3 regions of the Mesorhizobium sp. B2-1-8 genome follow, and region 1 is predicted to be linked to each of the others. Evidence: riboswitches for the same ligand, from Rfam matches in the RefSeq annotation. Region 1 holds a riboswitch; each other region holds the start of a gene.
The links. Region 1 has a riboswitch for cobalamin ahead of bluB (5,6-dimethylbenzimidazole synthase). Riboswitches for the same ligand answer to the same signal wherever they lie in the genome.
Positions count from the first base shown of each region.

Region 1 (9,363 bases):
CGTGATGCACGTCCCAGTCGACGACGGCGACACGCTCGGCGCCATGCTTCTTCTGCGCATAGCGGGCAGCGATTGCCGCCGTATTGAAGAAGCAGAAGCCCATGGCCGTGGTCTTTTCCGCATGGTGCCCAGGTGGCCGGGCGGCGACGAAGACATTGTCGGCGCGGCCCGCAAAGACGTCGTCGACGGCGGCGTTGGCGGCGCCGATCGCCGTGGTCGCGGCCTGCCAGCTCTTCGGGCTGGCGGTGGTGTCGGCATCGATGCGGGCAATGCCTTCGTCGGGGATGGCGGCGCGGACACGCGCGACGAAATCGGCGGGATGCGCGTAAAGGATGGTCGCCTCGTCGCCTTGCGGTGCCTCGACACGGTCGAGCGCGGCGAAAGCTTCGTCGTCGAGCACGCGTTCGATGGCGCGCAGGCGGTCGGGCCGCTCGGGGTGACCGGGCGGGGTGATGTGTTCGAGAAAGATCGGGTGCGTGTAGAGACGAGTGGCCATGTCCCCCTATCTAGTGCCCCGGCGCGGCGATGGCCATGCGTTGCGGCCTGATCGCTGGGGAAAATCGAACCTGCGTCCATTCATGTCGCTGCGGGCATTGGCGTCGCCGGCCATTCGGCGTAAGACTGCCGCTACTGCCTGGTGCCCGCGAAAGCGGGAGAATCGGGAACACGGTTTGATACCGTGGCGTGCCCAACGCTGTGAGGGGGACTGCGCCGGTAAGTGCCACTGTCGATGACGGGAAGGCACCGGACGTGGGTTGATCCCGAGCCAGAAGACCGGCCTGGCAGGCATCGTCATCCGCATGGTCAGGCGGATGACGTCAGAGCGACGTGCGTTCTCTTGGACGCACAAAGTACGCTCTGAAAATTTGAACTGCTGCAATCGCAAGGGGACAAGCGATGCCGGAAGATATGACCGCTGCAATGGGCGATGGATTCGACCAGATTGCGCGCGACGCGGTTTACCGCGCCATGTTCACGCGGCGCGACGTGCGTAGCCATTTTACATCGGAGACGATCGACGACGAGGTGCTGGCGCGGCTGCTGCTTGCCGCCCATCACGCGCCGTCGGTCGGCTTCATGCAGCCCTGGAATTTCATCGTCATTCGCGATGCCGCGCGACGGGGGGAGGTGCGCGACCTGTTCTTGGCCGCCCGCGAACAGGAACTGCCGGCAATCGAGGCAGACCGGCGGGCGCTCTACCGCAAGCTCAAGCTCGAAGGCATTTGCGAAAGCGCGCTCAACATCTGCATCACCTGCGACCGCGAGCGTTCGAAAGGCTCGCCGCTGGGACGCTGGCACAATCCGGAAATGGATCTCTACAGCACGGTCTGCGCGGTGCAGAATTTCTGGCTGGCGGCACGCGCCGAGGGCGTTGGCGTCGGCTGGGTCAGCATCATCGAGACGCAAGCGCTGAAAAGCCTTCTATCTATCCCCGAGCACGTGACGCCGATCGCCTATCTCTGCGTTGGCCGTGTTTCCGAGTTCGCGCCCAAACCCGACCTCGAAACGCATGGCTGGGGCCGACGGCTGCCGCTGCCCGACCTGATCATGAGCGAGACGTTTTGCGGCCAGGGTGAGGCGTCGCTCAAATCCACGGTGGCCCGCCTCAACACCGTAGCCGCTGCGCCGGCAAACCTCGCCGATCAGCGCGTCGCGCCGGCCGTACCCCAGCGCGAACCGTCGAAGGTGGAGAGCGCCTTGTCCTTGAGTTCCCGGAACTTTGACGAGGCTTCGGCGAGCCGGGCGTCCCAGGCGGCATCGGGGACCTGGCCCTCGATGGTCTTGAAATAGACCTGCATCAGGCAGGCAATGGCGAACGGCTCGATGAAGGCCGCCTTGAAAGCCCAGGCAAAGACGATGGCCAGAACGAAGGCCCAACCGGCGAGCTGACCGGGCATGACGTAAAGAATAGTGGCTGCCGGCGCCAGCATCAGCAGGAAGATGACAAAGGAGACGCCCCACATGATGACCGCCAGCCAGACCGCGTTCCTGACCATTGTCTTGCCGTTCTGGGCGTAGAGCACGACGCCTTGCCGCGCCGTCTCGAACGGCGAGGACGAATTGATGCGGATGTTGTAGCCGAGAATGATCTCGTCGACATAGGTGAGCGACAGGCGGATCACCGTGTTGATGAACGAGACCAGGCCGCTCAGGCCCGGAATGGGCAGGAAGGCTGCGATGCCGCCGAGCAGGCCGGTGATGGCGCGGATGGCGCCCTTGACCAGTTGGTCGACGACGAAAAGGATGTTCGCCTCGGCAAAACGCTCGGTCACAACCTCTTTGGCGTAGGCGATCTGGTTCTGGCCATCGGGAACGTCATGGCCGTCGATCAGATGCACCATGACGGCGATATGACCTGCCTTGACGACGTAGAGGATGTATTCGCGGATCCAATAGACGGCGATCGAGACGAGGCCGAAACCGACCACGCCGCCCCACATGGCAAAGGACAGCGGTCCGTCGGGGTCGGTGGAGATATGGCCGACGCCATAGCCGACCGAGGCACCGGTGCCGGTGGCCATGATGTAGGCCAGCGTGATGCCGAAATAGACGATCATGCGAAAGACAATGAAAGGCCAGGTCCGCATCATGATGGAGACCGACCTGCCGATATCGAAATCCCACATGCCCGAATCTCCCCTCAGAGATGGCTGTGGAGGATGCGCTCAAACCGGCTATTGTCAATTGCAGGCGGCGGCGGGAGGGCCACGGTGGCTCAGTTTGGCCGCGCTTCCGGCTTCTCGAGCAGGCCTTCAAGCAATTGCTTGAACGCGGCCACCACCTTCCTCGACGTCGCTTCGGGATCGTTCGAATTGGCGATCCGCTGCGCGGCCTGACTGCTCGCTCCGTTGATCAGCCGCGCGGCCGTCTCCGGATCGAGCGCCGGCACGACCACCCCTTCCTTTTGCAGCGCGGTCAGATGATCGGTCATTGAACCGACGCAGGCATTGGCATTCGACCATTGTGCCGGATCGCCCAGCACCGCCGGACCGTCCCGGAACATGATGCGCTGGATTTCCGGCTCGAGCGCCATCTCGATATAGGTGGTGCATTCGTCGACGAAATGCTGCCAGCGGGTCGGCGCCCTCGACGCGACCTCGTTCACCCGCGCCGCCATCTCAGCATCGATTTGCGCGATAACCGCCTCGAGCAGTCCCTTCTTGTCGCCGAAGTGATGATAGAGGGCGCCGCGCGTCAGTCCGGCCGACGCGGTGAAATCGTCCATCGACGCTTCGGCGTACCCGATGGTGCCAAAGGCTTGGCGTGCCGCGGCGATCAGCTTGGCGCGTGTCTCCGCGATCATCTCCTTGCGTGGTCGATGCATGTCCTGGCCTTATCTACATACGCCCCGTATGCCAATTGACATACGGGGCGTATGGTCTATTTAACACTCATACGTGTCGTATGTAATCGTCGAATCGCCCCTTGTCGAGGAACAGGATCATGCAAAACCCCTATTCGGAAATTTTTCGCGCTCCCGGAGCCAAGGGCTTTGCCGCCGCCGGTTTCGTGGCGCGCCTGCCGATCGCCATGGCGCCGATCGGCATCGTGGCGATGCTGTCGCAGACGCGTGGCGAGTACTGGCTGGCGGGTGCGGTTTCCGCGACATTCGCGTTGACCAACGCTTTCCTGGCGCCGCAAATATCGAGGTTGGTCGACCGCCTAGGCCAGACGCGGGTTGTCGTACCCACCACCGTCATCTCCGTGCTCGCATTCGCGACCCTGATCGCATCGGCCAACCGGGGTTGGCCGGTATGGACGCTGTTCGTGTCGGCATTGGCGGCGGCGGCGATGCCAAGCATGCCGGCCATGGTGCGTGCGCGCTGGACCGAGATTTTCCGGAGCCGACCCGAGATGAACACCGCCTTCGCCTTCGAGTCGGCGGCCGACGAACTGGTCTACATCGCCGGCGCATCGCTGTCGGTGGGCCTCAGTGCCGCGCTGTTCCCGGAAGCGGGCGTGCTCGTCAGCACGCTGTTCCTCGCCCTTGGCTCGACAGCCTTCATCCTGCAGCGTTCGACCGAACCGCAAGTGCGACCGGTGGACCATGGCTCAACGGGCTCGGCAATCCGCCTGGGGCCGGTTCAAATCATCACCTTCGCCATGATCTTCATCGGCGCGACTTTCGCGACGACGGAGGTGAGCACGGTGGCGATCACCAAGGAATTCGGCCAGCCGGGCGCCGCAAGTCTCGTCATCGGCGTCTATGCGCTGGGGTCCTTCGTGCTCGGCATCATCATCGGCGCGCTCAACCTGAAAGCACCGCTGCAGCGCCAGCTCGCCATCGCGGTCGCTTTGGTCACGCTCGGCACGCTGCTGCCGCTTACCGCCGGCACCGTGCCTGCGCTCGCGCTGACTGTCTTCATCAGCGGCGTGGCGATCTCGCCGACCTTCATCACCGCCTTCGGCCTGATCGAACGGCATGTCCCTGAAACGATGCTGACCGAAGGCATCACCTGGGTGATGACCGGCATCGGCATCGGTATGGCGCTGGGCTCTTTCGCCGCCGGTGCGGTGGTAGACGCGTTCGGCGCCCAGAGCGGGTTCTGGGTTTCGGTGGCGTCAGGCGTTATCGCACTGATCACGGTGCTGCTCGGCCAGCGCAGCCTCGCCACCCACGGATGCGAGCTGGAAGGATGCGAGGCGGCAATCCCGGCCGAATGACAGCCAGGATTTGTCGAGCTCAGATAATCTCGGTCTTGGCGATGTGAATGCCAAACCCTTCGAGGCCGACATAATGGCGTTCGCGCGAGGCGATCAGATTGATCGAGGAAATGCCGAGATCCTTCAGGATCTGTGCACCAAGGCCGATCTCACGCCATTCGCTCTCGCGCCGGCGCGCCTCTTCATGATCCTCGCGATCGCCCGGCGCCGGCCGGTTGCGCTCCTGGTGAGCGACGCCGACCGAGCCCTCGCGCAGATAGACGATGACACCGCGCTTGCGCTCGCCCATCGCCTTCATGATGCCATCGAGCCGGTGGCTGGTGCCGAACACGTCGGTCACCACATCCTCCGAATGCAGCCGCACCGGCACCTCCTCGCCGTCGCGAATGTCGCCAAAGACGATGGCGACGTGATGCATCGTGTCCCAGGGCAGCGTGTAGGTGAAGACCTGCGCCTTGCCACCCAGCGTTTCGATGTCGGAGCAGGCGACGCGCTCGACCAGCGTTTCCTTGCGCTGCCGGTAGGCGATTAGATCGGCGACCGAAACCTGCTTGAGGCCGTGCTCCTCGGCGAAGGCCGCGACTTGCGGGCCGCGCTTGACGGTGCCGTCATCATTGACCAGTTCGGAAATGACACCGATCGGCGGCAGGCCGGCGAGCTTGCAGAGGTCGACGGCCGCCTCGGTATGGCCCGAGCGCATCAAGACGCCGCCCTCGCGCGCGATCAGTGGGAAGATGTGGCCAGGGCGGACGAAATCGGAGGCGCCGACATTGCCGTTGGCAAGGTTCCGCACCGTCAGTGTGCGGTCGTCGGCCGAAATGCCTGTCGTCGTGCCATGCTTGAAGTCGACGCTGACGGTGAAGGCGGTCGTGTGGGCCGAATCATTGTCGGCCACCATCGGAGCGAGGTTCAGCCGCTTGGCCTCCTCGCGCGGCATTGGTGTACAGACGATGCCCGACGTGTTGCGCACGATGAAGGCCATCTTCTCCGGCGTACAGTGAACGGCGGCGACGATCAGGTCGCCCTCGTTCTCACGCCCGTCATCGTCCATCACGACGACAATCTCGCCGCGTTCGAAAGCCCGGATTGCTTCGACGATCTTCTTCTGGTCGTAAGGCATGGAAATGCTCGCTTCGCTCGCAGGGAATAGGCAATAGGCAGTAGGGAAAAGGAAATTTTGGCTCTTTCGGGCGGGCAGACTGGCCTCCTGCCTAATCCCTACTGCCTATTCCCTTTCCTGTCTGTCCTCGATGCCGCAGATAGTGGTCGGCAATGGCGCAGGCAACCATGGCCTCGCCGATCGGCACGGCTCGGATTCCCACGCAAGGGTCGTGGCGACCCTTGGTCATCACCTCCACATCGTTGCCGTCCTTGTCGATCGATTTGCGCGGCGTCAGGATCGAAGAGGTCGGCTTGACGGCAAAGCGCGCGACGATCGCCTGGCCGGTGGAGATGCCGCCGAGGATGCCGCCGGCATTGTTGGACAGGAAGACCGGCTTGCCGTCATTGCCCATGCGCATTTCGTCGGCATTCTGTTCGCCGGTAATGCGGGCGGCCTCGAAACCGTTGCCGATCTCGACGCCCTTGACGGCGTTGATCGACATCAGGCCGGAGGCAATGTCCTGGTCGAGCTTGGCATAGATCGGCGCGCCGAGGCCGGGAGGCACGCCGTCAGCGACGATCTCGATCACCGCGCCGACCGAGGAACCGGCCTTGCGAATGCTATTGAGATATTGCGTGAAGACGGGAACCGAAGCGGGATCGGGGGTGAAGAACGGGTTCTCGGCATCGCCGATGAAATTCCAGTTCCAGTTGGCGCGGTCGATCGACTTCTCGCCCATCGAAACGAGTGCGCCGCGCACCACCAAGCCCGGCACAACCTTGCGGGCGAGCGCGCCGGCGGCGACCCTGGCCGCTGTCTCGCGCGCGGAAGAGCGGCCGCCGCCGCGATAGTCGCGTATGCCGTATTTGACGTCGTAGGTGTAGTCGGCATGGCCCGGCCGGAACTGGCGGGCGATCTCGCCATAGTCTTTCGAGCGCTGATCGACATTCTCGATCAGCATCGACACCGGCGTGCCGGTGGTGATCATCGTCGCGCCGTCCTCGTCGAGGACGAAGCCTGAGAGGATCTTCACCTCGTCGGGCTCGCGGCGCTGGGTGACGAAGCGCGACTGGCCCGGGCGGCGCTTGTCGAGTTCGGCCTGGATTTCATCGCGCGTGAAACGGATACCCGGCGGACAGCCATCGACCACGCAGCCGAGCGCCGCGCCATGGCTCTCGCCCCAGGTGGTGACGCGGAAAAGATGACCGAACGTGTTGTGAGACATGGAAAGTGCCCTGCCCGGCATCGAAACCGGCTGAAGCCAGCCTTCTATTGGCGTTTTCCACAGTGGTCAAACTGTGATCTGGCGGATTTAGTTTTGACACATTCGGTTGGTTTCTGCTCTGCTCCATTCGCCGTTGAGGATCCGCCGCCACCCAGGCCGGCGCAATGACCAAAGAGGACGATGATGCGTACCCTGATTGGCGCTGTTGCCGCCACGCTGCTGCTTTCCACTGCCGCCTTTGCCGGCCAGACCGAGGGCCTGATCAAGAAGGTCGACAAGGATGCGCTGACGCTGACGCTGGACGACGGCAAATCCTACAAGCTGAACGCCGAGACCGATCTCGACGCGCTGAAGCCGGGCATGGACATCGTCATCGCTTACGATGTGACCGATGGCGAAAACGTCGTCACCGACATGCAGTTGCCGGGAGACAGCGACACGAACTAAAGCGCGTCGCGTCGAAACGGATTCATGCGACTTCCCCAAACGGAGGTCACTTTTGGGCGACATGCATTAGGAATTGGCCGTCACCAGGCGTACTAAAGCCACTCCAGGCTCTTGCCATCAAGTTTGAGCACGCGATCGTGCGGTATCTCCAGGTTCGCGGCCTCGTCCTCGGGCATATCAAGCACGAAGCGAAAGAGGGTGCGCATGACGCCACCATGTGTCACACAGATCGTCCTGCGGTCGATCTCGTCGAAGCAAGGCTTTACCCGCTCAAGCAGCATCTGGTAGCTCTCGGCACCTTCGCCCGGCGGCTGAAAATTCCATTTGTCGCGAGCACGCGTCCTGCTTGCCCCGGGAGACCGCGTCTCGAGCTCGGCAAAGGTAAAACCCTGCCAATCACCGAAATTGACTTCAATGAGCCTGACATCGCTTCGATAGGCGAGCGGATCGAGCTTCATGGCGGTGCGGATGCGTTCCATCGTTTCGCGCGTGCGTCTCATCGGGCTGGCGACGAAATCGAAATTCTCGGGATCGCAGACGAGTTCGGCCAGCCGATGGCCGTTTCCTGTCGCCTGTTCGCGGCCGAGAGCATTGAGATCGGTGTCGGCCTGGCCCTGAAGCCGGAACTCGGCGTTCCACGCGGTTTGGCCGTGGCGCACGATATAAACCAGCGGGTACATCAGCTCTTCCGGAGATCGGGCCAGGGCCTGGACGGAGGATAGGCGGAGAGACCTAATCCTTGACCGTCGAAATATCCGGCGCGTCGACCGCCTTCATGCCGACGACGTGATAGCCGGAATCGACATGGTGCACCTCGCCGGTGACGCCACGCGACAGGTCGGACAGGAAATAGACGCCGGAATCGCCGACTTCTTCCTGCGTGACCGTCTGTTTCAGCGGCGAATTGTATTCGTTCCACTTCAGGATGTAGCGAAAATCGCCGATGCCTGAGGCGGCAAGCGTCTTGATCGGGCCAGCGGAAATCGCGTTGACGCGGATCTTCTTGGCGCCAAGATCAACCGCGAGGTAACGCACGCTGGCCTCGAGTGCCGCCTTGGCGACGCCCATGACGTTATAGTGCGGCATCACCTTCTCGGCGCCGTAATAGGTCAGCGTCAGCAGCGACCCGCCCTCGGTCATCAGCGCTTCGGCGCGCTTGGCGATGGTGGTGAAGGAATAGACCGAAATGTCCATGGTGCGCAGGAAATTGTCGCGCGTCGTCTCGACATAGCGGCCGGTCAACTCGTCCTTGTCGGAAAAAGCGATGGCGTGGACGAGGAAATCGAGCTTGCCCCAATGCTTGGCGACATTGGCAAAAACCTCGTCCAGGCTCGCAGGATCGGTGACGTCGCAATGGCCGGCGACAAAGGCGCCCAGCTCCGCCGCCAGCGGCTCGACCCGTTTCTTGAAGGCTTCGCCCTGATAGGTCAGCGCGATCTCGGCGCCGTGATCGACGCAGGCCTTGGCAATGCCATAGGCGATCGACCTGTTATTGGCGACGCCAAGAATAAGGCCGCGCTTGCCGGCCATCAGGCCCTGTCCACCCGCCATATGCGTGTTCTCCGCAAGATATCTGCTTTGTGGAGTGCCTATCGCACAGGCACACAGCCCCTTCAAGCGTTCAAACCGGACAGTTCGGGGGACAAAAGCTCTCGATCAGCCTTTTTGGCCGCGCAACAGCGATTCCAATGCACTGTCGCCGCCTTCCGGCAGCATGATGCGCACATGGGCATAGAGATCGCCATGGCCGCCGGCTTTCTCCGGCAAGCCCCTGCCCTTGAGCCGCAGGACCTTGTCCGAGCTCGACCAGGCAGGCACGTTGACCGCGAGCCTGCCGGTCGGCGTCTCGACCGGCACCTTAGCGCCCAGCGCCGCATCGGCCAGCGAAACCGGAAGATCGGCGTGCAGGTCGCGACCTTCGATG
Region 1 covers NZ_CP083952.1:5,387,190-5,396,552, forward strand. The annotation lists gene FJ970_RS26560 (histone deacetylase family protein) at 1-496, opposite strand, end outside; cobalamin riboswitch at 619-798, shown strand; partial or broken gene bluB (5,6-dimethylbenzimidazole synthase) at 970-1,476, shown strand; gene FJ970_RS26570 (hypothetical protein) at 1,644-2,627, opposite strand; gene FJ970_RS26575 (TetR/AcrR family transcriptional regulator) at 2,717-3,325, opposite strand; gene FJ970_RS26580 (MFS transporter) at 3,445-4,665, shown strand; gene ribB (3,4-dihydroxy-2-butanone-4-phosphate synthase) at 4,685-5,785, opposite strand; gene aroC (chorismate synthase) at 5,877-6,992, opposite strand; gene FJ970_RS26595 (DUF1344 domain-containing protein) at 7,176-7,439, shown strand; gene FJ970_RS26600 (histidine phosphatase family protein) at 7,532-8,119, opposite strand; gene fabI (enoyl-ACP reductase FabI) at 8,172-8,990, opposite strand; gene FJ970_RS26610 (DnaJ C-terminal domain-containing protein) at 9,096-9,363, opposite strand, start outside.

Region 2 (9,363 bases), 2.1 Mb from region 1:
GCCGTGATGGCGGCTTCCTTGGCGGCAATGTCCGTAACTTCCTGCGCAAAGGACTGCGCCTCGGCAATCATGGTCTTCGCCGTCGCCCGCGCCCTGGTGGACGACGCGTCTTCGAATTGCTCGACGCGGGCCTCGAAATCCTCGATCAGCGGCTGCATGAGGCGCTGTGACGCCTCGGCGGCACCCGAAAGCGCGCCCATCCAGACGCCGAAGGCTTGATTGGCGAGCCCCATGCCAAGCGCCGACATCGCCACCGCACCCGCGACAGGGTGCGCGAAAAGGTTGACGGCGCTGGCCATCTCCTTCGGCATCATCCTGGTCAGGTCCTGGTTCATCTTCTCGATCTGGTCCAAATTGGGCATCAATGGGTAAGGTGTCGAATACGGCGCCATAGAGTTCTCCTGGTCGTTTCTTCGTTCGCCCCGCCCCGATTTCTTCCCGCGTTCAAAAGTTTCTTTTTATTCCGCCGCCACCATCACCGGTTCGGCCCGGTGCGCGTTGCGCGAAAACTCGTCGATGCGCCGCTCCACCTCACCACGGAAATGCCGCATCAAGCCCTGGATCGGCCATGCCGCCGCATCACCCAGCGCACAGATCGTGTGACCCTCGACCTGCTTGGTGACGTCGAGCAGCATGTCGATCTCGCGCTTCTGCGCCTCGCCGCGCACCAGCCGCTCCATCACCCGCCACATCCAGCCGGTGCCCTCGCGGCACGGCGTGCACTGGCCGCAGCTTTCATGCTTGTAGAAGTAGGACAACCGCGCGATCGCCTTCACGACATCGGTCGACTTGTCCATGACGATGACGGCGGCCGTGCCGAGGCCGGATTTGAGGTCGCGCAGCGCGTCAAAATCCATCGGCGTGTCGATGATCTGCTCGGCCGGCACCAGCGGCACCGAGGCGCCGCCCGGAATGACGGCGAGTAGATTGTCCCAGCCGCCGCGGATGCCGCCGCAATGCGTCTCGATCAGTTCGCGGAACGGGATCGACATCGCCTCTTCGACGGTGCACGGATTGTTGACGTGGCCGGAAACGCAGAACAGCTTGGTGCCGACATTGTTGGGCCGGCCGAAGGACGAGAACCAAGCCGCGCCCCGACGCAGGATGGTCGGCGCCACCGCGATCGATTCGACGTTGTTGACCGTCGTCGGGCAGCCATAGAGGCCGACATTGGCCGGGAATGGCGGCTTCAGCCGGGGCTGGCCCTTCTTGCCTTCGAGGCTTTCCAGCAGCGCCGTTTCCTCGCCGCAGATATAGGCGCCGGCGCCGTGATGCATGTAGATTTCGAAATCGTAGCCCGACGTGTTGTTCTTGCCGATCAGCTTGGCCTCGTAGGCCTCCTCGATCGCTCGCTGCAGCGCCTCGCGCTCGCGGATGAACTCGCCGCGCACATAGATGTAGGCGGCAATCGCGCCCATGGCGAAACCGGCCAGGAACGCGCCTTCGACCAGCGTGTGCGGGTCGTTGCGCAGGATATCGCGGTCCTTGCAGGTGCCGGGCTCGGATTCGTCGGCGTTGATGACGAGATAGCTCGGCCGGCCGTCGCTCTGCTTGGGCATGAACGACCATTTCAGCCCGGTCGGGAAGCCGGCGCCGCCGCGTCCGCGCAGGCCCGACGCCTTCATCTCGTTGACGATCCACTCACGCCCCTTGGCGACGATGCCGGGCGTGTTGTCCCAGGCGCCGCGTGCCATGGCGCCGGCCAGCGACTTGTCGAAGAGGCCGTAGATATTGGTGAAGATGCGGTCTTTGTCCTGAAGCATTTTTCGTCCCTCAGACCGGCTTCTTGCCGAAGACGCGGATGTATTCGGCGACGCCGCCCTTGGCGAGCGCCTTGGCTTGGCGGACCCAGTCGTCGCGGTCGATGCGGCCCTGGAATGAGAGATAGCCGTCGACCCACTCGCGTTCGGCCTTCTTCCACGACGCGACCTGTGCGAAGGTGAAGATGCCTAGCGTGTGCAGGATACCCTCGATCTTCGGGCCGACCCCGGAGATCAGCTTGAGATCGTCGACCGCGGCCGGCCTGTCGATACCGGCTGGGCGATTCTTGTCCTCCAGCGACGGCTTTGCCGGCTTTGCGGCTCGCACCTTGGCTTCCGGCGCCTTGAATGCCGATGCCGGTTCGGCCCTGACCGTCGGTCCACTGCGCTGCTTGGAGACCTTCTCGACTTCCGGCGCTGCCTTGTTGGCATTGGCGGCCGAATGCAGCGGCGCAGCAACGCTCGCCGCCTTCTCCGTCGCCGGCGCCACCTTGGCCTTTGAAGGCGTCTTCAACACCGGGCTGGTCTCGGGCGTATCGGTTTTCGGCTTGCTGGCGTTGGACGGCGCGACAGGGCCGGCAGCCGGTGCCGGCACCGGCGCGGCGATGATCGCGTCGGGCGCCGCCTTGGCGGCCTTGGCTGCTTCCCGGGCTTCCCGGTCGCGGGTCGACTTGAGGATCGCCTTTTCGCTCTTCAGCGTCGTCAAACCGGAGGCCGGCTCCGAGCCGGTGCGGCCGTTCTGCGGTCCCGGCGTCACCGAAGCGCCCTTGCCGGAGTCATAGAGATCGATGATTTCGGCCAGACGCTCGGGTGTCAGATCCTCGAACGTATCCTTGAACACCATGACCATCGGTGCGTTGACGCAGGCGCCGAGGCACTCGACCTCCTCCCACGACAAGGTGCCCTTGTCGTTGGTATGGAACTGGTCGTGATGGATTTTCGAGCGGCACACATCCATCAGCGCTTCCGAGCCGCGCAGCATGCAAGGCGTGGTGCCGCAAACCTGGATGTGCGCACGGGTACCAACAGGATTCAACTGGTACTGCGTGTAGAATGTCGCGACCTCGAGCCCCCGAATACGCGGCATGCCGAGCATGTCGGAGATGGTCTCGATCGCCGCCTTGGTGACCCAGCCTTCCTGCTCCTGCGCAATCATCAGCAAGGGAATGATCGCCGACTGCTCGCGGCCCTTCGGGTACTTCTTGATCCATTGCTTGGCAGCCGCCGCGTTCGCCTTGTTGAAGGCGAAGGAGGCTGGCTGGACGCTGGCTTCTGCGAGACGGCGGACTGACATTTAGCGATCGACCTCACCAAACACGATGTCGAGGGAGCCGAGAACGGCGGTGACGTCGGCCAGCATGTGGCCGCGGCACAGGAAATCCATGGCTTGCAGATGCGCAAAACCGGGGGCGCGCAGCTTGCAGCGGTAGGGCTTGTTGGTGCCGTCCGAGACCAGATAGACGCCGAACTCCCCCTTCGGCGCCTCGACCGCCGCATAGACCTCGCCGGCCGGCACGCGGTAGCCTTCGGTATAAAGCTTGAAGTGATGTATCAGCGCTTCCATCGAGCGCTTCATCGCCGCGCGCTTGGGTGGCACCACCTTGCCGTCGAGGTTCGACACCGGGCCGGTGCTTTCCTTGCCGAGCAGCAGGTCGACGCACTGGCGCATGATCCGTGCCGACTGGCGCATTTCTTCCATGCGCAAGAGATAACGGTCGAAGCAGTCGCCGTTCTTGCCGATCGGGATGTCGAAATCCATTTCCGAATAGCACTCATAAGGCTGCGACTTGCGCAGATCCCACGGCGAACCCGAGCCGCGCACCATGACGCCCGAAAAGCCCCAGGCCCAGGCGTCGGCCAGCGAAACGATACCGATATCGACATTGCGCTGCTTGAAGATACGGTTGCCGGTGAGCAGCTTGTCGAGATCGTCGAGCGATTTCAGGAACGGGTCGATCCATTTGCCGATGTCCTCGACCAGCTGCCGCGGCAGATCCTGGTGGACACCGCCGGGCCGGAAATAGGCCGCATGCATGCGCGAGCCCGAGGCGCGCTCATAGAACACCATCAGCTTTTCGCGCTCGACGAAGCCCCACAGCGGCGGCGTCAGCGCGCCGACGTCCATCGCCTGCGTCGTCACATTGAGGATGTGCGACATGATGCGGCCGATCTCGCAATAGAGCACGCGGATCAGCTGGCCGCGCCTCGGCACCTCGATGCCTAGCAGGCGCTCGGCGGCGAGCGCGAAGGCGTGCTCCTGGTTCATCGGCGCGCAATAGTCGAGCCGATCGAGATAAGGCACCGCCTGCAGATAGGTCTTTGCCTCGATCAGCTTTTCCGTACCGCGATGCAGCAGGCCGATATGCGGATCGACGCGGTCGACGACTTCGCCGTCGAGCTCCAGAACAAGGCGCAAAACGCCATGCGCGGCAGGATGCTGCGGGCCGAAATTGATGTTGAAGTTGCGGACGGAGGTTTCAGCCATTCTGGCGCCTCAATTCGTCTTGGCTTTTTCGTCCCCGGGGAGAACGTAGTCGGTTCCCTCCCACGGGCTCAAAAAGTCAAAGTTCCTGAATTCCTGCTTCAGTTCCACAGGCTCGTAAATGACGCGCTTGGCTTCGTCGTCGTAGCGCACTTCGACGAAACCGGTCAGCGGGAAATCCTTGCGCAGCGGATGGCCTTCGAAACCGTAGTCGGTCAGCAGGCGGCGCAGGTCCGGATGACCCGAAAACAGCACGCCATAGAGATCGTAGGTCTCGCGCTCGAACCAGTCGGCGCCGGGATAGATGCCGGTGATCGACGGCACCATCGTCTCCTCGTCGGCCTGCACCTTGACGCGGATGCGCACATTCTGTTTCGGCGACAACAGGTGATAGACGACGTCGAAGCGCTTGGCCCGCGACGGATAGTCGGCGCCGCAGACATCGATGATCGATATGAACTGGCAGCGCGCATCGTCGCGCAGGAAAGTCATCACTTCGACCAGATCGCCCGGCTCGACCTGGACGGTGAGCTCGCCATAGGCGAGCACCGCATCGCCGAAGCGGCCAGGCAGCTTCTCGCCGAGATAGGTCGACAGTTCGCTAAGGGATGCGGCCATTGATTTACCGTTCGATCGTGCCGGTGCGGCGGATCTTCTTCTGCAGGAGAAGAATGCCGTAGAGCAGGGCTTCGGCGCTCGGCGGGCAGCCGGGCACATAGATGTCGACGGGCACGACGCGGTCGCAGCCACGCACCACCGAATAGGAATAATGATAATAGCCGCCGCCATTGGCGCAGGAGCCCATCGAGATGACGTAGCGGGGCTCCGGCATCTGGTCGTAGACCTTGCGCAGTGCCGGCGCCATCTTGTTGGTCAGCGTGCCGGCCACGATCATGATGTCTGACTGGCGCGGGGACGCGCGCGGCGCGACGCCGAACCGCTCCGAATCGTAGCGCGGCATCGAGGTGTGGATCATCTCGACGGCGCAGCACGCAAGGCCGAAGGTCATGAACATCAGCGAGCCGCTGCGCGCCCAGGTGATCAGCGCCTCGGTCGAGGTGACCAGAAAACCCTTGTCGGCAAGCTCATTGTTGATTTCGAGGAAGAAGGGATCGTCCTGCCCCACCGGCTTGCCGGTGTTGGGATCGATGATACCCTTGGGCTTCGGCGCGACGAGGGTGCCTGAACTGTCGTTCAATCCCATTCCAGCGCTCCTTTTTTCCATTCATAGGCAAAGCCGATTGTCAGCACCGCCAAAAACACCATCATCGACCAGAAACCGAGCATGCCGATCTTCGAGAAAGACACCGCCCAGGGAAACAGGAAGGCCACTTCGAGATCGAAGATGATGAACAGGATCGACACCAGGTAGAAACGGATGTCGAACTTCATGCGGGCGTCGTCGAACGAGTTGAATCCGCATTCATAGGCGGACAGCTTCTCGGGATCCGGGTTGCGGTAGGCTACCAGGAACGGCGCCGCGAGCAGCGCCAGACCGACCACCAGCGCCACGCCGATAAACAGGACGATGGGCAGGTACGAACTGAGGAGTGCGTTCATGCAGCGGCTTTCCGTTGGCGCCAATCCACGTTGATTACAGCACCGGACCTTATTGCGGAAGCGTGACAGATTAACCGCTGAACCGTTTTAAGGAGCCTATGCTGCAACGCGGCGAGGGTTAGCGCAGCACTTCCAGCGAAGCAAGTCAAACCTTGTTCAAAACACCGAGCTGGACGGCAATCCGGGAGAAACTGGTCCCATATGCTCCTGTTTGATTTCCTTCGTCTTTTACTCCACTTTTCTCTCCTGACAAGGTTGCCGCCAAAACCCTGCTAGCATGGACAGGAATCACCCCCCGCAACGCCAGACAGGTCCACCAGAGACGCATCCGCATGAAGGAAAAGATCTCGCTTGCCGCCGCCCGGCGCATCGCGCTCGCCGCTCAGGGATTTCTCGATCCCCGCCCCGCCGGCACGCCCGACCGCCGCCACTTCGCCCGCGTTCTGTCTCGCACCGGCCTGCTGCAGATCGATTCCGTCAGTGCGGTGGTTCGCGCCCATTACATGCCCCTCTATTCGCGTCTTGGCCCCTATCCCGTCGCTTTGCTCGACAACGCCGCCGTGACCCGCAAGCGCACTGTGTTCGAATACTGGGCGCATGAGGCCTCATTCCTGCCGGTCGAGACCTACCCGCTGATGCGCTGGCGCATGCGGCGCGCCGAGCAAGGCGATGAAATGTATCTGGGGCTGGCCAAATGGGGCCGTGAGCACGCCGCCTATATAGAAGAGATCTACCGCGAAGTCGTGGAACGCGGGCCGATCGCCGCTTCCGCGCTGGAAGGCCAGAAAGGCTCCGGCGGCTGGTGGGGCTGGAGCCACGCCAAGCACGCCTTCGAATGGCTGTTCTGGGCCGGGCGCATCACCACGGCGCACCGGCGCGGCTTCGAGCGCTTCTACGACTTGCCGGAGCGCGTGCTGCCGCAGGCGATCCTCGACCTGCCAGTACCAGCCGCCGAGGATGCGCATCGCGAATTGCTGCGCATCTCCGCCCGCGCCCATGGCGTGGCGACATCAGGCGACCTGCGCGATTATTTTCGACTCTCCCCCGCCGACATGAAAGGCCGCCTGGAGGAACTGGTCGAGACCGGCGAGTTGCTACCGGTGCGGGTCGAGGGCTGGGACAAGCCGGCATACCTTCATAGGGACGCGCGCTTGCCACGCAAGATCGACGCCCGCGCCCTGCTGGCGCCGTTCGATCCGGTCGTCTTCGAGCGCTCGCGCAGCGAGCGGCTGTTCGATTTCCGCTACCGCATCGAGATCTACACTCCCGCCGACAAGCGCCAATATGGCTACTACGTCCTGCCCTTCCTGCTCGGCGACAGGATCGTGGCGCGCGTCGACCTCAAAGCTGACCGGCCGGCAAGTGTCCTGCGTGTCCATGCCGCTTACGCCGAGCCCGGCGCACCGCCCGAAACCACCGCTCAGCTCTCCGAGGAATTGAAGCAGATGCAGGGCTGGCTTGGCCTCGAACGCATCGAAGTGACGCCCGCCGGCGATCTAGGCCCGGCGCTGTCCGACATCGCGGTGTCGTAAGCTCGCGTTGACACCGCTGCCCGCAAGAGCCTAAATCCAATCCAGACGGTCTCCTCTCGGCAAAGGGAGGGGCCAAGAGGGAATGCGGTGCGGGATTGAAAATCCCAAATCCGCGGCTGTCCCCGCAACTGTGAGCGAAGAGCCAAGGCCGAAAGCCACTGGGATTGTCCCGGGAAGGCGGCTACCCAAGGCGATGACCCGCGAGCCAGGAGACCTGCCGTCTGGAATGCAAGAATCCGATCGCCCGGCGGGTTTTCCGGGCAAGGAGCCTGATTTGGATCGCGACAGCAGTTTTTCGGCTGAAACAACGGACATTTCGTCCGGCGGGGATGATTCCCTGGCCGGCATCACTGTCATCGTCTGCGCCTCCTGTCGCGACGAGACCGGCTCCGATGCTCATCCCCGGGCCGGCGAACTTTTGGCTGAAGATACGCGCCAAGCCGCCTCGGGCGACAACATCCGCATCCGCACCGTCGAATGCCTCGGCAATTGCAAGCGCCGGCTGAGCGCCGCAATCCTGCGCGACGGATGCTGGAGCTATGTGTTTGGCGATCTGACCCCGACCAGCGGTGCCGATCTCGTCACCGGCGCGAAACTCTTCGCCACCTCCAGCGACGGCCTCATTCCCTGGCGGGGCAGGCCCGATAGCCTCAAACGCGGCCTCGTTGCCCGCATCCCTCCCCTCGACATGCTGAAAGACTGATATGACCGCATCCGTTTCCCGCGTTCCCTGCACCGTCGTCACCGGCTTCCTCGGCGCCGGCAAGACGACCCTTGTCCGCCATCTCCTGGAAAACGCCGGCGGCAAACGGATTGCCATCATCGTCAACGAGTTCGGCGACATCGGCATCGACGGCGAAATCCTCAAGGGCTGCGGCATCGACACCTGCCCCGAGGAAAACATCGTCGAACTGGCCAATGGCTGCATCTGCTGCACCGTCGCCGACGATTTCGTGCCGGCGCTCGACCAGATCCTGTCCCTGACGCCGAAGGTCGACCATATCCTGATCGAAACCTCGGGCCTCGCTCTGCCCAAGCCGCTGGTCCAGGCTTTCCAGTGGCCGTCGGTGAAGAGCCGCGTGACCGTCGATGGCGTCATCGCCGTGGTCGACGGTCCCGCACTTGCCGAAGGCCGGGTTGCCAACGACATGGAAGCCCTGCGGGCGCAGCGCGCCGGGGATGAAAGCCTCGACCATGATGATCCGGTCGAGGAAGTGTTCGAGGACCAGATCGCCTGCGCCGATCTGATCATCCTGTCGAAGAGCGACCTGATGGACGCCGACGGCTCGGCCCGCGCTAACAGCATCATCGGCAAACACGCCGCCCGCGCCGTGAAGATCGTGCCGACGTCTCATGGCAAGGTCGATCCCTCGGTGCTGCTCGGCCTCGGGCTCGCCGTCGAGGACGATATCGAGAACCGCAAATCCCATCACGACGGCGCATTCGACCACGAGCATGACGACTTCGACACGTTCATCGTCGACATTCCCTCGATCGCCAATCCCGACGAGCTGGCAAAGCGCGTCGCCGCGGCCGCCGAACAGGAGAACGTGTTGCGGGTGAAAGGCTTCGTCGAGGTCGGCGGCAAGCCGATGCGGCTCCTGCTGCAGGCCGTCGGCCCGCGCGTCAATCACTACTATGACCGCGCCTGGACCGCCGGGGACGACCGTCGTTCGCGCCTGGTCGTCATCGGCCTCAAGGGGCTGAACCGGCCGGCGATCGAACGCATACTCGCCGGCTGATTTTCGGGCACGGGCGCGATGCACATCCTCACCACGACCTCCGCCTCGCTCGACGATCTCGCCGAGCCTGTCGATCTCAGGCAGACGCCGGCGGATATCGTGGCTCTATCCTTCACCGACAGCGACCTCGCCGGGCTGGCGGCGGCATGGAAGGCCGACGCCGATCGCCTGCCCTCGATGCGGCTGGCGGCACTGCGCGACCTGCGCCATCCCATGTCGGTCGACCTCTGGGTCGACAGCGTCGCCCGCCACGCCAAGGTCGTCCTGGTGCGTATCCTCGGCGGTTA
Region 2 covers NZ_CP083952.1:3,249,841-3,259,203, reverse strand. The annotation lists gene FJ970_RS15980 (NADH-ubiquinone dehydrogenase) at 1-392, opposite strand, end outside; gene nuoF (NADH-quinone oxidoreductase subunit NuoF) at 459-1,763, opposite strand; gene FJ970_RS15970 (NADH-quinone oxidoreductase subunit E) at 1,774-3,054, opposite strand; gene FJ970_RS15965 (NADH-quinone oxidoreductase subunit D) at 3,055-4,245, opposite strand; gene FJ970_RS15960 (NADH-quinone oxidoreductase subunit C) at 4,255-4,860, opposite strand; gene FJ970_RS15955 (NuoB/complex I 20 kDa subunit family protein) at 4,865-5,446, opposite strand; gene FJ970_RS15950 (NADH-quinone oxidoreductase subunit A) at 5,437-5,802, opposite strand; gene FJ970_RS15945 (winged helix-turn-helix domain-containing protein) at 6,135-7,334, shown strand; cobalamin riboswitch at 7,364-7,571, shown strand; gene FJ970_RS15940 (DUF1636 family protein) at 7,609-8,037, shown strand; gene cobW (cobalamin biosynthesis protein CobW) at 8,039-9,076, shown strand; gene FJ970_RS15930 (cobaltochelatase subunit CobN) at 9,095-9,363, shown strand, end outside.
Region 2: linked by a shared signal. The riboswitch ahead of FJ970_RS15940 (DUF1636 family protein) and the one ahead of bluB (5,6-dimethylbenzimidazole synthase) in region 1 are both predicted to bind cobalamin.

Region 3 (9,363 bases), 2.0 Mb from region 1:
GCAACGACGCTGATCGAGGCGTGGACCGAGCTTGGCCTGTCGATCGCGCGCGCCGGCGTGCGCAAGCTCATCGTCGTCAATTCGCATGGCGGCAATGAAGAGATCATGGGCATCGTCACGCGCGAACTGCGCGTGCGCGAAAAGATGCTGGCGGTGAAGACCAGCTGGCAGCGCTTTGGCCGCCCGGCCGGCATGTACACCGAGCTCGAGGACCGTCACGGCATTCATGGCGGCGACGTCGAGACTTCGCTGATGCTGCATTTCCGGCCGGATCTCGTCGACATGGGCAAGGCCGACAATTTCGTTTCCAACGTCGCGGACGCCGAGAAGGAATTCGCGCTGCTGCGCCAGACCGGCACGCATGCCTTTGCCTGGATCGCCAGCGATCTCAACCCGAACGGCGTGGTCGGTGATGCCAGCATTGCAACGGCAGAGAAAGGCCGATTGACCGCGGAATATCAGGCCGACGGCTTCATCGGCCTGGTGCGGGACGTGCGCAAGGCAAAGCTCGCCGAGTGGCTGAAGTAGCTAGCCGTCGATCTTGAGGGCGAAGGGCGTGCCTTCGAAGGCGTCGGCGCCGCGCCCGATCGCCTCGATCGCCTCGATCATGCGGCCATTGCGGTCGAGCAGCGTGTCCGCCGCCGCGATCAGCCGCGGATTGGGCGTCGCCGAAGGCGACAGCGCGCGCAACGTCTGCGCCAGTTCCACCTCGTCGCGTTTCGGCGCCAAAGCTGCGGCGATAATATAGGCCGAAGCGGTCGAGCGGCTGATGCCGGCATAGCAATGCACGACCATGGGCTTCACCCGGTCCCAGCGGCGCGCGAAATCGAGCAGGTTGCGCACATGCTCCTCGCCCGGCATGGTCATGCCCTCCTGCGCCACCGCGATGTCATGCATGACCAGATGCAGGTGGTTTTCCCTGGGGATCGAAGCCGGACGCACCACCTCGGTGCCGGCCGCAAGCAGCGACAGCATGCGGTCGGCGCCGGTCCTGGCCACGGTTTCCTCGATCTTCGCCAGCGAGCAGACATGGATCATTGTTTCGAACCTTTCGACCGATCCTCGCGCCGCGACGCCCAGTCCGCAAGAGCGGATTCAAGCCTGCGCCATTCCTCCTCACTCCCCGGCAGACCGGCGCGCAGGACATGCGGCCGGTCGGAGAAATGCCGGAGCAAGATGCCGCTCTCGCCAAGCGCGGAAAACAGGCCGGCGGCATCGGGCAGGCTGAGATAGCGGAACAATGTGGTGCCGCCCGCGACGCGAATGCCGAAACGACCGAACAGCGCATCGAGCCGCGCCGCGGCATCCGCCAGCGACGTCCGCATCGCATCCTGCCAGTCGAGATCGGCGAGCGCGCGGATGCCGTATTCCAGTGCCGGTCCGGCGACGGCCCACGGCCCGAACTGCATGTTCAGCCGTTCAGCCGTCGGCGCATCGGCAAGCGCGAACCCAAGCCGTAGACCGGCCAGACCAAAGAACTTGCCGAAGGAACGCAGTACGATGATGCCACCTTGGCCGACGTAGGCGGCGAGACTGTGCTCGCGTGGGCCGACATCCATGAACGCCTCGTCGACGACCAGAAGCCCGCCCTTGGCGCGAAGTCCGGCAGCCAGCGCCAGCAGCCGGTCACGCTCGATGATGCGCCCATCCGGATTGTTCGGATTGACGATGATGGCGAGGTCGGCTTCGGCCAGCGCCGCGAAGTCACGGACCTCGACCACCTCGTGCCCGGCAATCGCGGCCGCCCGGGCGTGTTCGGCATAGGTCGGCCCCAGCACCAATGCCTTGCCGGGCTTCACCAGCGAAGTCACCCGCGGCAGCAGGATCTGCGTACCGGGCGCCGCCACGACGTTTCCTGCGGAAGGCGCGCCATATGTCTTGGCCGCGATCTCAATCAGTTCGCGCCCACGCGCGGCCTCCGGCAATCGCCACAGGGAGGTGGCGGGCAGGTCGAAAAGCGGGTAGGAGTGCGGATTGATACCGGTCGAGAGGTCGACGAAAGGCAGCACGGCACTGGGGAAAAGCGCCCTTGCCCGGCCAAGACTTCCACCATGGTCCACCGCTCCTTCAAGAAGCCTCATGTCAGTCCTGATCGCTTTCCTGTCATTGGTTGTCGAATTCGCCCTCGGTTATCCCGACTGGCTGTTTCGCGCCATCGGCCATCCGGTGACGTGGTTCGGCAGGCTCATATCCTTTCTCGACTTAAGCCTCAACCGCGCCACTGATCCCGACGCGCTGCGTCGTCAACGCGGTGTCCAGGCGCTTTTGGTCATTGTGCTGATGCCGGCGCTAACAGGTCTTTGCGTGCAGCTTGTTCTACTCTGGTTCGTCCCCTTGGGGTGGATCATTGCCGTCCTTCTGGCGACATCGCTTCTGTCGCAGAAGAGCCTCTATGAACATGTCGAAGCCGTCGCTGACGCGCTCGACAGTGGAGGCCTCGACATGGGCCGCGCCGCTGTCTCTCGGATCGTCGGCCGTGACCCCGAGACGCTGGACCGCGCCGGCGTCTGCCGCGCGGCGATCGAGAGCCTGGCGGAGAATTTTTCCGACGGCATCGTCGCCCCCGCCTTCTGGACCGGTGTCGGCGGGGTGGCCGGCGGCGCCGCCTACAAGGCGGCCAACACCGCCGATTCGATGATCGGTCACCGTACTCCGCGCCATGAGGCCTTCGGCTGGGCGGCGGCGCGCTTCGACGATTGGATCAACCTGCCGGCGTCGCGGCTGACGGCGCTGCTGATCGTGCTTGCGGCTTTCCTGGTTAAGGGCACCGACCCCAGCAACGCCTGGCAGGCGGTACGGCGCGACGCGAAAAAACACCGGTCGCCCAATGCCGGCTGGCCGGAAGCAGCGATGGCCGGCGCGCTTGGCCTGGCGCTCGCCGGGCCACGCAGCTATGGCGGCGTTGTGGTCGACGACGTCTTCATGGGCGAAGGCGGCCGCCGCGATGTCGACAGCGGCGATATAAGGCGGGCACTGAAACTCTATCGTGTCGCTGATTTCCTGCTGATTGGCTTGTTCGGCCTGGTCGCTGTGATCGCTGTTCTGGTGTTTTAAAACTCTATCCCCTGCTGCGCCTTCACGCCCGCCGAGAAATGGTGCTTGGTCACACCCATCTCGGTGACCAGATCCGCCGCCTCGACCAGCGCCGGCTTGGCGTTGCGGCCGGTGACGACGACGTGCAGGCCCTCGCGACGGGCCTTCAGCGCCGCAACCACCTTGTCGAGATCGAGATATTCGTAGCGTAGCGCGATGTTCAATTCGTCGAGCACGACAAGGCTGATCGAGGGATCTTCGATCAATTCCAGAGCCTTGGCCCAGGCGGCCTCGGCGGCCGCGATGTCGCGCTTCAAATCCTGCGTCTCCCAGGTGAAACCCTCGCCCATGGCGTGCCAGACGACCCGGTCGCCAAAGGCGGCGAAAGCGTCCTTCTCGCCTGTGTGCCATCTGCCCTTGATGAACTGCACGACACCGACGCGCTTGCCGTAGCCGAGCATTCTAAGCGCCAGTCCGAAGGCGGCCGTGGTCTTGCCCTTGCCGGGGCCGGTGTTGACGATCAGCAAGCCCTTCTCGATAGTCTTGCCGGCAACCTCGGCGTCCTGCACCGCCTTGCGCTTGGCCATCTTGGCGCGATGGCGTTCTTCATCCTTGTCGTCGATGTCAGTCATTTCACTTCACCTTGAGCGGTAGCCCCGCCACCATCAGGAGCACCGTGTCGGCGACCGCGGCGACCCGCTGGTTGAGCCGGCCGGCGTCGTCGCGAAAACGCCGCGCCAGCGCATTGTCGGGCACGATGCCTTGCCCGACCTCGTTCGATACCACGAACCACGGCCCGCGCGGCCGCGACAGCACGTCCGCCAGCCGTCGGCACGCCGCGTCAACGTCGTGATCGGCCAACATGTGATTGGTCAGCCACAGCGTCAGGCAGTCGACAAGCACCGGCTGATCATCCGGCAAGGCTTCCAGCGCTTCGGCAAGGTCGAGTGGCGCATCGATGGTCGACCACCCTTCGCCGCGCCGCGAGCGGTGCAACGCGATGCGCTCGCGCATCTCGTCGTCACAGGCTTGCGCCGTGGCGATATAGGCCCATGGCGAGGGCAATGCCGCCACCAGGGTTTCGGCGTGCGCGCTCTTGCCGGAGCGCGCGCCACCGATGATGAAGGTCAGCTTGCCGCGATCAGGCAAAGCTGTCGCGCAGGCTGGTCGCCGTGCCGGTGAAGCGTCTGCGCACCACGCCGACGACGGCGCCGAGCACCAGCCAGAACACCAGATTGGTCACCGTCACCGCCACCACGAACTGATGGTGCAGGCCTTCCGGGATCGGTGTTTCGAAACTGTCGGGCTGCGGCGCGCCGACGACATGCGGGGCGACGATCAGCAAGACGGCGAGGATGGTCAACGGCAGCGATCTGCGAAACACGATCAGACCAAGGCCGATGGCGGTCGCCGCCGCCGTTGCCGTCCACCAGATCTGACGCGGAAGAAGATCGGCCGCCGGCATTGCCGGCAGTTCCGGCTGCAGGCCGAGGCCAGGCGCCAGCGTGAACACGGCAAAGCCGGCCAGCCCCCAGAACACGCCCTGGCGCCAATTGCCGATGCCGCCGGCAAACTCGGAAACCGCGACCAGGACCAGCGCGAAACCGATGCCGGTGACGATATTGGCAACCACGCTGAAGGCGAAACGCTCGAAACCGTCGGCCGGCGCCCAGGCTTCGTCTTCCTCCGCCGGCGTCTTGGCTTCGACGGCTGCTGGCGCGGCAGAACTCATCGCATTCCCAGCGGGCGCGACCGTGCTTACGGCGCTGGTATCGGTTGCGGCGGGTGCCGCGCCATGGTCGTGGTGATGGCGGCCGCCGGCCTTTTCGTAGACCTCCGCCTTGAGGATCAGCGGCACTGTCGCATAGGCCTGGATGCAGGCGAGAACGACACCGGCCACGAGCCCCGCGATCGCCGCGACGAACACGACGTTGCGAAACAGATTCATGATGTCAGATCCTCGTCAGTGGCAGGGAAACGCCATCGAGTGGCGATAGTCGTGGGCGGCATTGTGGACCGCATCGATATGCGAGAAACCGACAAAGCCGACGACGAAGATGCCGAGCAGCGCCGCGAGCGCGAGCTGCATGAAGCGCGACTGCGAGGAGACGGAGGCGCCGAGGGAGACGGAAGCGGTAGTCATGTCTTGTCCTTTCGCCCTCCACCCGAGGGCATCGAAGTCAGTTTCCTGTCGCCGGCAGGTCTCCTGGCTCGCGGATAAGCGCCCTTCCCCACCTTCCCGAAGGAAAACCTTCAGTGGCATATGGAGAGGACTACCGCACACAGTTGCGGGGGCAGCCACGGCATTGGACAGGAATTCCTGTCCGCACCGCATTCCCTCTTGGCTCCAAAAAGGAACCGACGACGCTGATGACTATAGGGAAATTCGCCGCGCGCGGCAAACCAAATTCCGACAGCAGCCAGCGCAGGAGCGTCGTATCGGCAAAGCCGCTCCCATCCCGTCCTGATTGACAAACTCCATGGCCGGGTGTCGGCTGGCAACCCTCACAGGAAGCCAGCCATGCAGCCCGATGCCAGCGAGCGCGAGCCCTATAACGGCCTGACCCGAACCGAGCCGTCGCTGCCCTCATCGGCCTATTGGGATCAGGAGAACTATCAGCGTGATCTCGACGCCATCTGGTACAGAAATTGGCTGCTCGTCTGCCGCGAGGCCGACCTTGCCCGGCCTTTGGCATTCCGCACCTTCCGCGTCGGTACGCAGGAAATTCTTGTGTTGCGCGACGAGACCGGCGCGTTGCGTGCCTTCCACAACACGTGCCGGCATCGCGGCTCGCAGCTTTGCCAGGAAAGCGAAGGACGGCTGAAGGCGCGGCTGATCACCTGCCCGTATCATGCCTGGTCCTATTCGCTGCGCGGCGACCTTGTGCGCGTGCCATCGAAGTCGCTGCCTGACGGCTTCGACAAGGCCGATTATCCGCTTTACCGCGTTGCCCTCTCGGTGTGGCGGGGCTTCGTCTTCGTCAATCTTGCTGAAGATGCCGCCGGCTCGGCGCAGTCACCCTTCGACCCGGCCTCCGGCGACCTCGGCAACTGGCCGCTGGACACGCTGGTGTCGGGCCATGTGCTGCGCAAGGTCATGAACTGCAACTGGAAGATTTTCTGGGAAAACTTCAACGAATGCCTGCACTGCCCGGGCGTTCACAAGGACCTGTCGCGGCTTGTGCCGATCTATGGCCGCGGTCTGATGAGCCGGCACGACGATCCCGAATGGGCGCGCCATGCCGCCAATGATGCGCCGGAGTTTTCCGGCGGCCTGCGCGCCGGGGCTGAAACATGGTCGCGTGACGGGCGGACGCACGGGCCGGTCTTCCCGGGCTTGACGCAGGCGGAACGAACCGCTGGCCAGACCTACGTCACCAGCCTGCCCTCGATGTTCATCGTCGGCCATGTCGACTATGTCAGGACCGTGCGGCTGGTGCCGCTCGGCCCGGAGCAGACCGAATTGACCGCCGAATGGCTGTTCGCGCCCGAGGCGCTCGCCGAGACCGACATCGACAACATCGTCGCCTTCGGCACACAGGTGCTGGAGGAGGATGCCGCGATCTGCGAGGTCAACCAGAAAGGCCTGCGCTCGATGCGTCATACAGCCGGCGTGCTGATGCCCGAGGAGTACGACTTGCATCGTTTCCACAATTGGGTGCGCGAGCGCCATACGGCGCTTTCGCCCTGATTTTTACAGGGACTTCGGCAGGTAGCGCCACGTCATGAAGCCGCAAAACGCCGCCAGCAGGCCGAGCGTGACGAACACCGATCCCAGTCCGAAGAAGGCCAGCACCACCGAATAGACCAGCGGCGGCGTCAGTTCGGAAAAGTCGAGATAGGTGCGGTAGACCGCCGCCATCTGCGCGCGCTCATAGGAGCGCACCGAGCGCATGAAGGCGGTCGAACCCAGCGCATCGAGCGCGATGGTGAAGAAGGCCCCGCACAGCAGGAAGGCGCCGGTGAGCAAGGGCGCTGCGGCTCCGACCGTGCCCGCGGCCAGCAGCATCGCCGACATGGCGAAATAGGCAAATGTCATGGTCCGGCGGCCGCCGAAGCGCTTTCCCGCCTTGCCCCAGAAGATCGCCATGAACAAAAGCGCATTGCCGGCCGAGACCAGCAGGCCGCCCGCCAGTTCACCTTGCCCGGTGATGACCATGAACAGCGGTCCATAGACGAAGAACGTCGTCCAGAAGCAGGATCGGCCGAAGGCGATCAGCCAGGCGAGCCTGAGCCTCGGCTGCGCCACGAAGCGGCCGATATTGGCGAGCGGATTGGCCGGCCGCGTCTTGCCGGGGCGGATCGACGGGTTGTCGCCCAGCCGATAGGTCCAGAACAGCGCCAGCAAGGCCATGGCGAAAACCGCCACCGCGCCATGCGCGGCATAGATGCCGAAATGCGCGTAAAGGAAGATGCCGAGCGTCGGCCCGCCCGTCCAGGCGACCATCGACCACGCCATGCGCAGCGATTCAGCCTGCATGAAGTCGGTCTTGCGGATGTGGTCCATGATGTAGAGGTTGAGCGTGATCGACAGCGCGCTGGCGCCCATCACCCGGCACAGCATCCCGGCCACTTGCCCGGCGAGCGAATGAGTGACGAAGAACAGCGAGCCGATGGCGAGCAGGCAGGCGCCCGCCGTGTAGACCCAGCGCCGCGCGAAGCGGCGGATCAGCATCGGCATGAACAAGGTCACCGACAGGCCGAGCATGGACACGACGGTATAGAGGATCGAGACGATCTGCTCGTTATGGAGGATCTCGTAGGCCTGGATCGGTATGACGCTCGAAACCATGGCGCGGGCGAAGGATTCCACCGCGTAGAGCGAGGCGAAGGTGCGCGCATCCGCGGCCTTGAGGGCCGGAAGCCAGATCGGATGGCGCACATGCGTGGACATTGCTTCCCCAAAGCAGAATCGCGGCGTCAAATCTGCCGTGGACATTTCAGGCCCATTAAGAGGAAACCGACGCACATCCGGCAAAAGCGAAGCCGGTCAAAGGCTTTCCGGCGCTGGCCCAACCCGGCGGCTGACGCGCACCCGCCGCGCGACCCAGGCCAAGGCGACCGGCCTTCTTCTATCCGGTGCAACCGTGATAGTCGTCTTGTAGGGGCTGAATCAGATCGCGAGACCATGAGCATCCACACGCCGACCGCACCCGCTCCGGAGCCATCGAAGCGCATCGTCGCCATCGATATCTTGCGCGGCGTCGCGCTAATCGCGATGGCGAGCTACCATTTCACCTGGGATCTGGAATTCTTCGGCTACACCGATCCCGGTCTCACCGCCTTCGGCTGGTGGAAGATCTACGCCCGCTGCATCGCCTCGACCTTCCTGTTCCTGGTCGGTGTCAGCCTGTATCTCGCGCATGGCCGACAGATCCGCTGGAACGGTTTCTGGAAGCGGTTCGCCATGGTTGCAGGTGCCGCGGTCGCCATCTCGATCGTCACCCGCATCGCCACGCCCGATGGATTCATCTTCTTCGGCATCCTGCACGAGATCGCACTCGCCAGCCTGCTTGGCCTCGCCTTCCTGCGCCTGCCGGCCCTGCTGACGCTTGTCGTCGCCGCGCTCGTCATCGCCGCGCCAGTCTACCTGCGCTTCGAGGCCTTCGATCACCCCTGGCTGTGGTGGATCGGCCTTTCCGCCATCAATCCGCGTTCCAACGACTACGTGCCGCTGTTCCCCTGGTTCGGCGCGGTGCTTCTCGGCCTTGGGGCGGCGAAACTGGCGTCCGCTTCCGGCATACGGGCACGCCTGGCGAGCCTCGTGCCCGGCCGTTGGGCCAATCCGCTGGTCTTCATCGGCCGCCACAGCCTGGCCTTCTACCTGATCCACCAGCCGCTGCTGATCAGTTGCGTCTGGCTGTTCTCGCAAGTGATGCCGGCGCAGGTCGAGCCTCCGCAAGTCAATTTCCTGAAAACCTGCCAGCGCTCGTGCGAGCAGATGCGCAACGCAACCTTCTGTTCGAGCTATTGCGGCTGCATGCTCGAGACGCTTCAAGGTGAAGGCTCTCTTGATCGGCTCTTCAACAACGACCAGACTGCGGACTTCAGGGCGCATCTGTCCGATCATGCCGCAACGTGCACCACCAAGACCGAGGACAAGATGACGGAGGGAGGGACACAATGATCGAGCCGAAGCCTGGGACCGTGCCGAAGCCTGGGGTGATACCGTGGCCGCCGGTGATCTACGCTGCTGCGATCGCGATCAGCATCATCCTCGGCATGCTCTATCCCTTGCCCTGGATCGGCGACCTCCTGGGCGACATTCTGTTCGCCGCCGGCTGGGTGGCACTGTTCACCGTCGCCGTACTCTGGTTCACCGCGATCCGC
Region 3 covers NZ_CP083952.1:3,418,912-3,428,274, reverse strand. The annotation lists gene FJ970_RS16770 (creatininase family protein) at 1-528, shown strand, start outside; gene FJ970_RS16765 (tyrosine phosphatase family protein) at 529-1,038, opposite strand; gene cobD (threonine-phosphate decarboxylase CobD) at 1,035-2,081, opposite strand; gene cbiB (adenosylcobinamide-phosphate synthase CbiB) at 2,080-3,054, shown strand; gene cobO (cob(I)yrinic acid a,c-diamide adenosyltransferase) at 3,051-3,665, opposite strand; gene cobU (bifunctional adenosylcobinamide kinase/adenosylcobinamide-phosphate guanylyltransferase) at 3,667-4,182, opposite strand; gene FJ970_RS16740 (CbtA family protein) at 4,175-4,981, opposite strand; gene FJ970_RS16735 (CbtB domain-containing protein) at 4,997-5,176, opposite strand; cobalamin riboswitch at 5,212-5,411, opposite strand; gene FJ970_RS16730 (aromatic ring-hydroxylating oxygenase subunit alpha) at 5,555-6,724, shown strand; gene FJ970_RS16725 (MFS transporter) at 6,728-7,927, opposite strand; gene FJ970_RS16720 (heparan-alpha-glucosaminide N-acetyltransferase) at 8,162-9,160, shown strand; gene FJ970_RS16715 (methyltransferase family protein) at 9,157-9,363, shown strand, end outside.
Region 3: linked by a shared signal. The riboswitch ahead of FJ970_RS16735 (CbtB domain-containing protein) and the one ahead of bluB (5,6-dimethylbenzimidazole synthase) in region 1 are both predicted to bind cobalamin.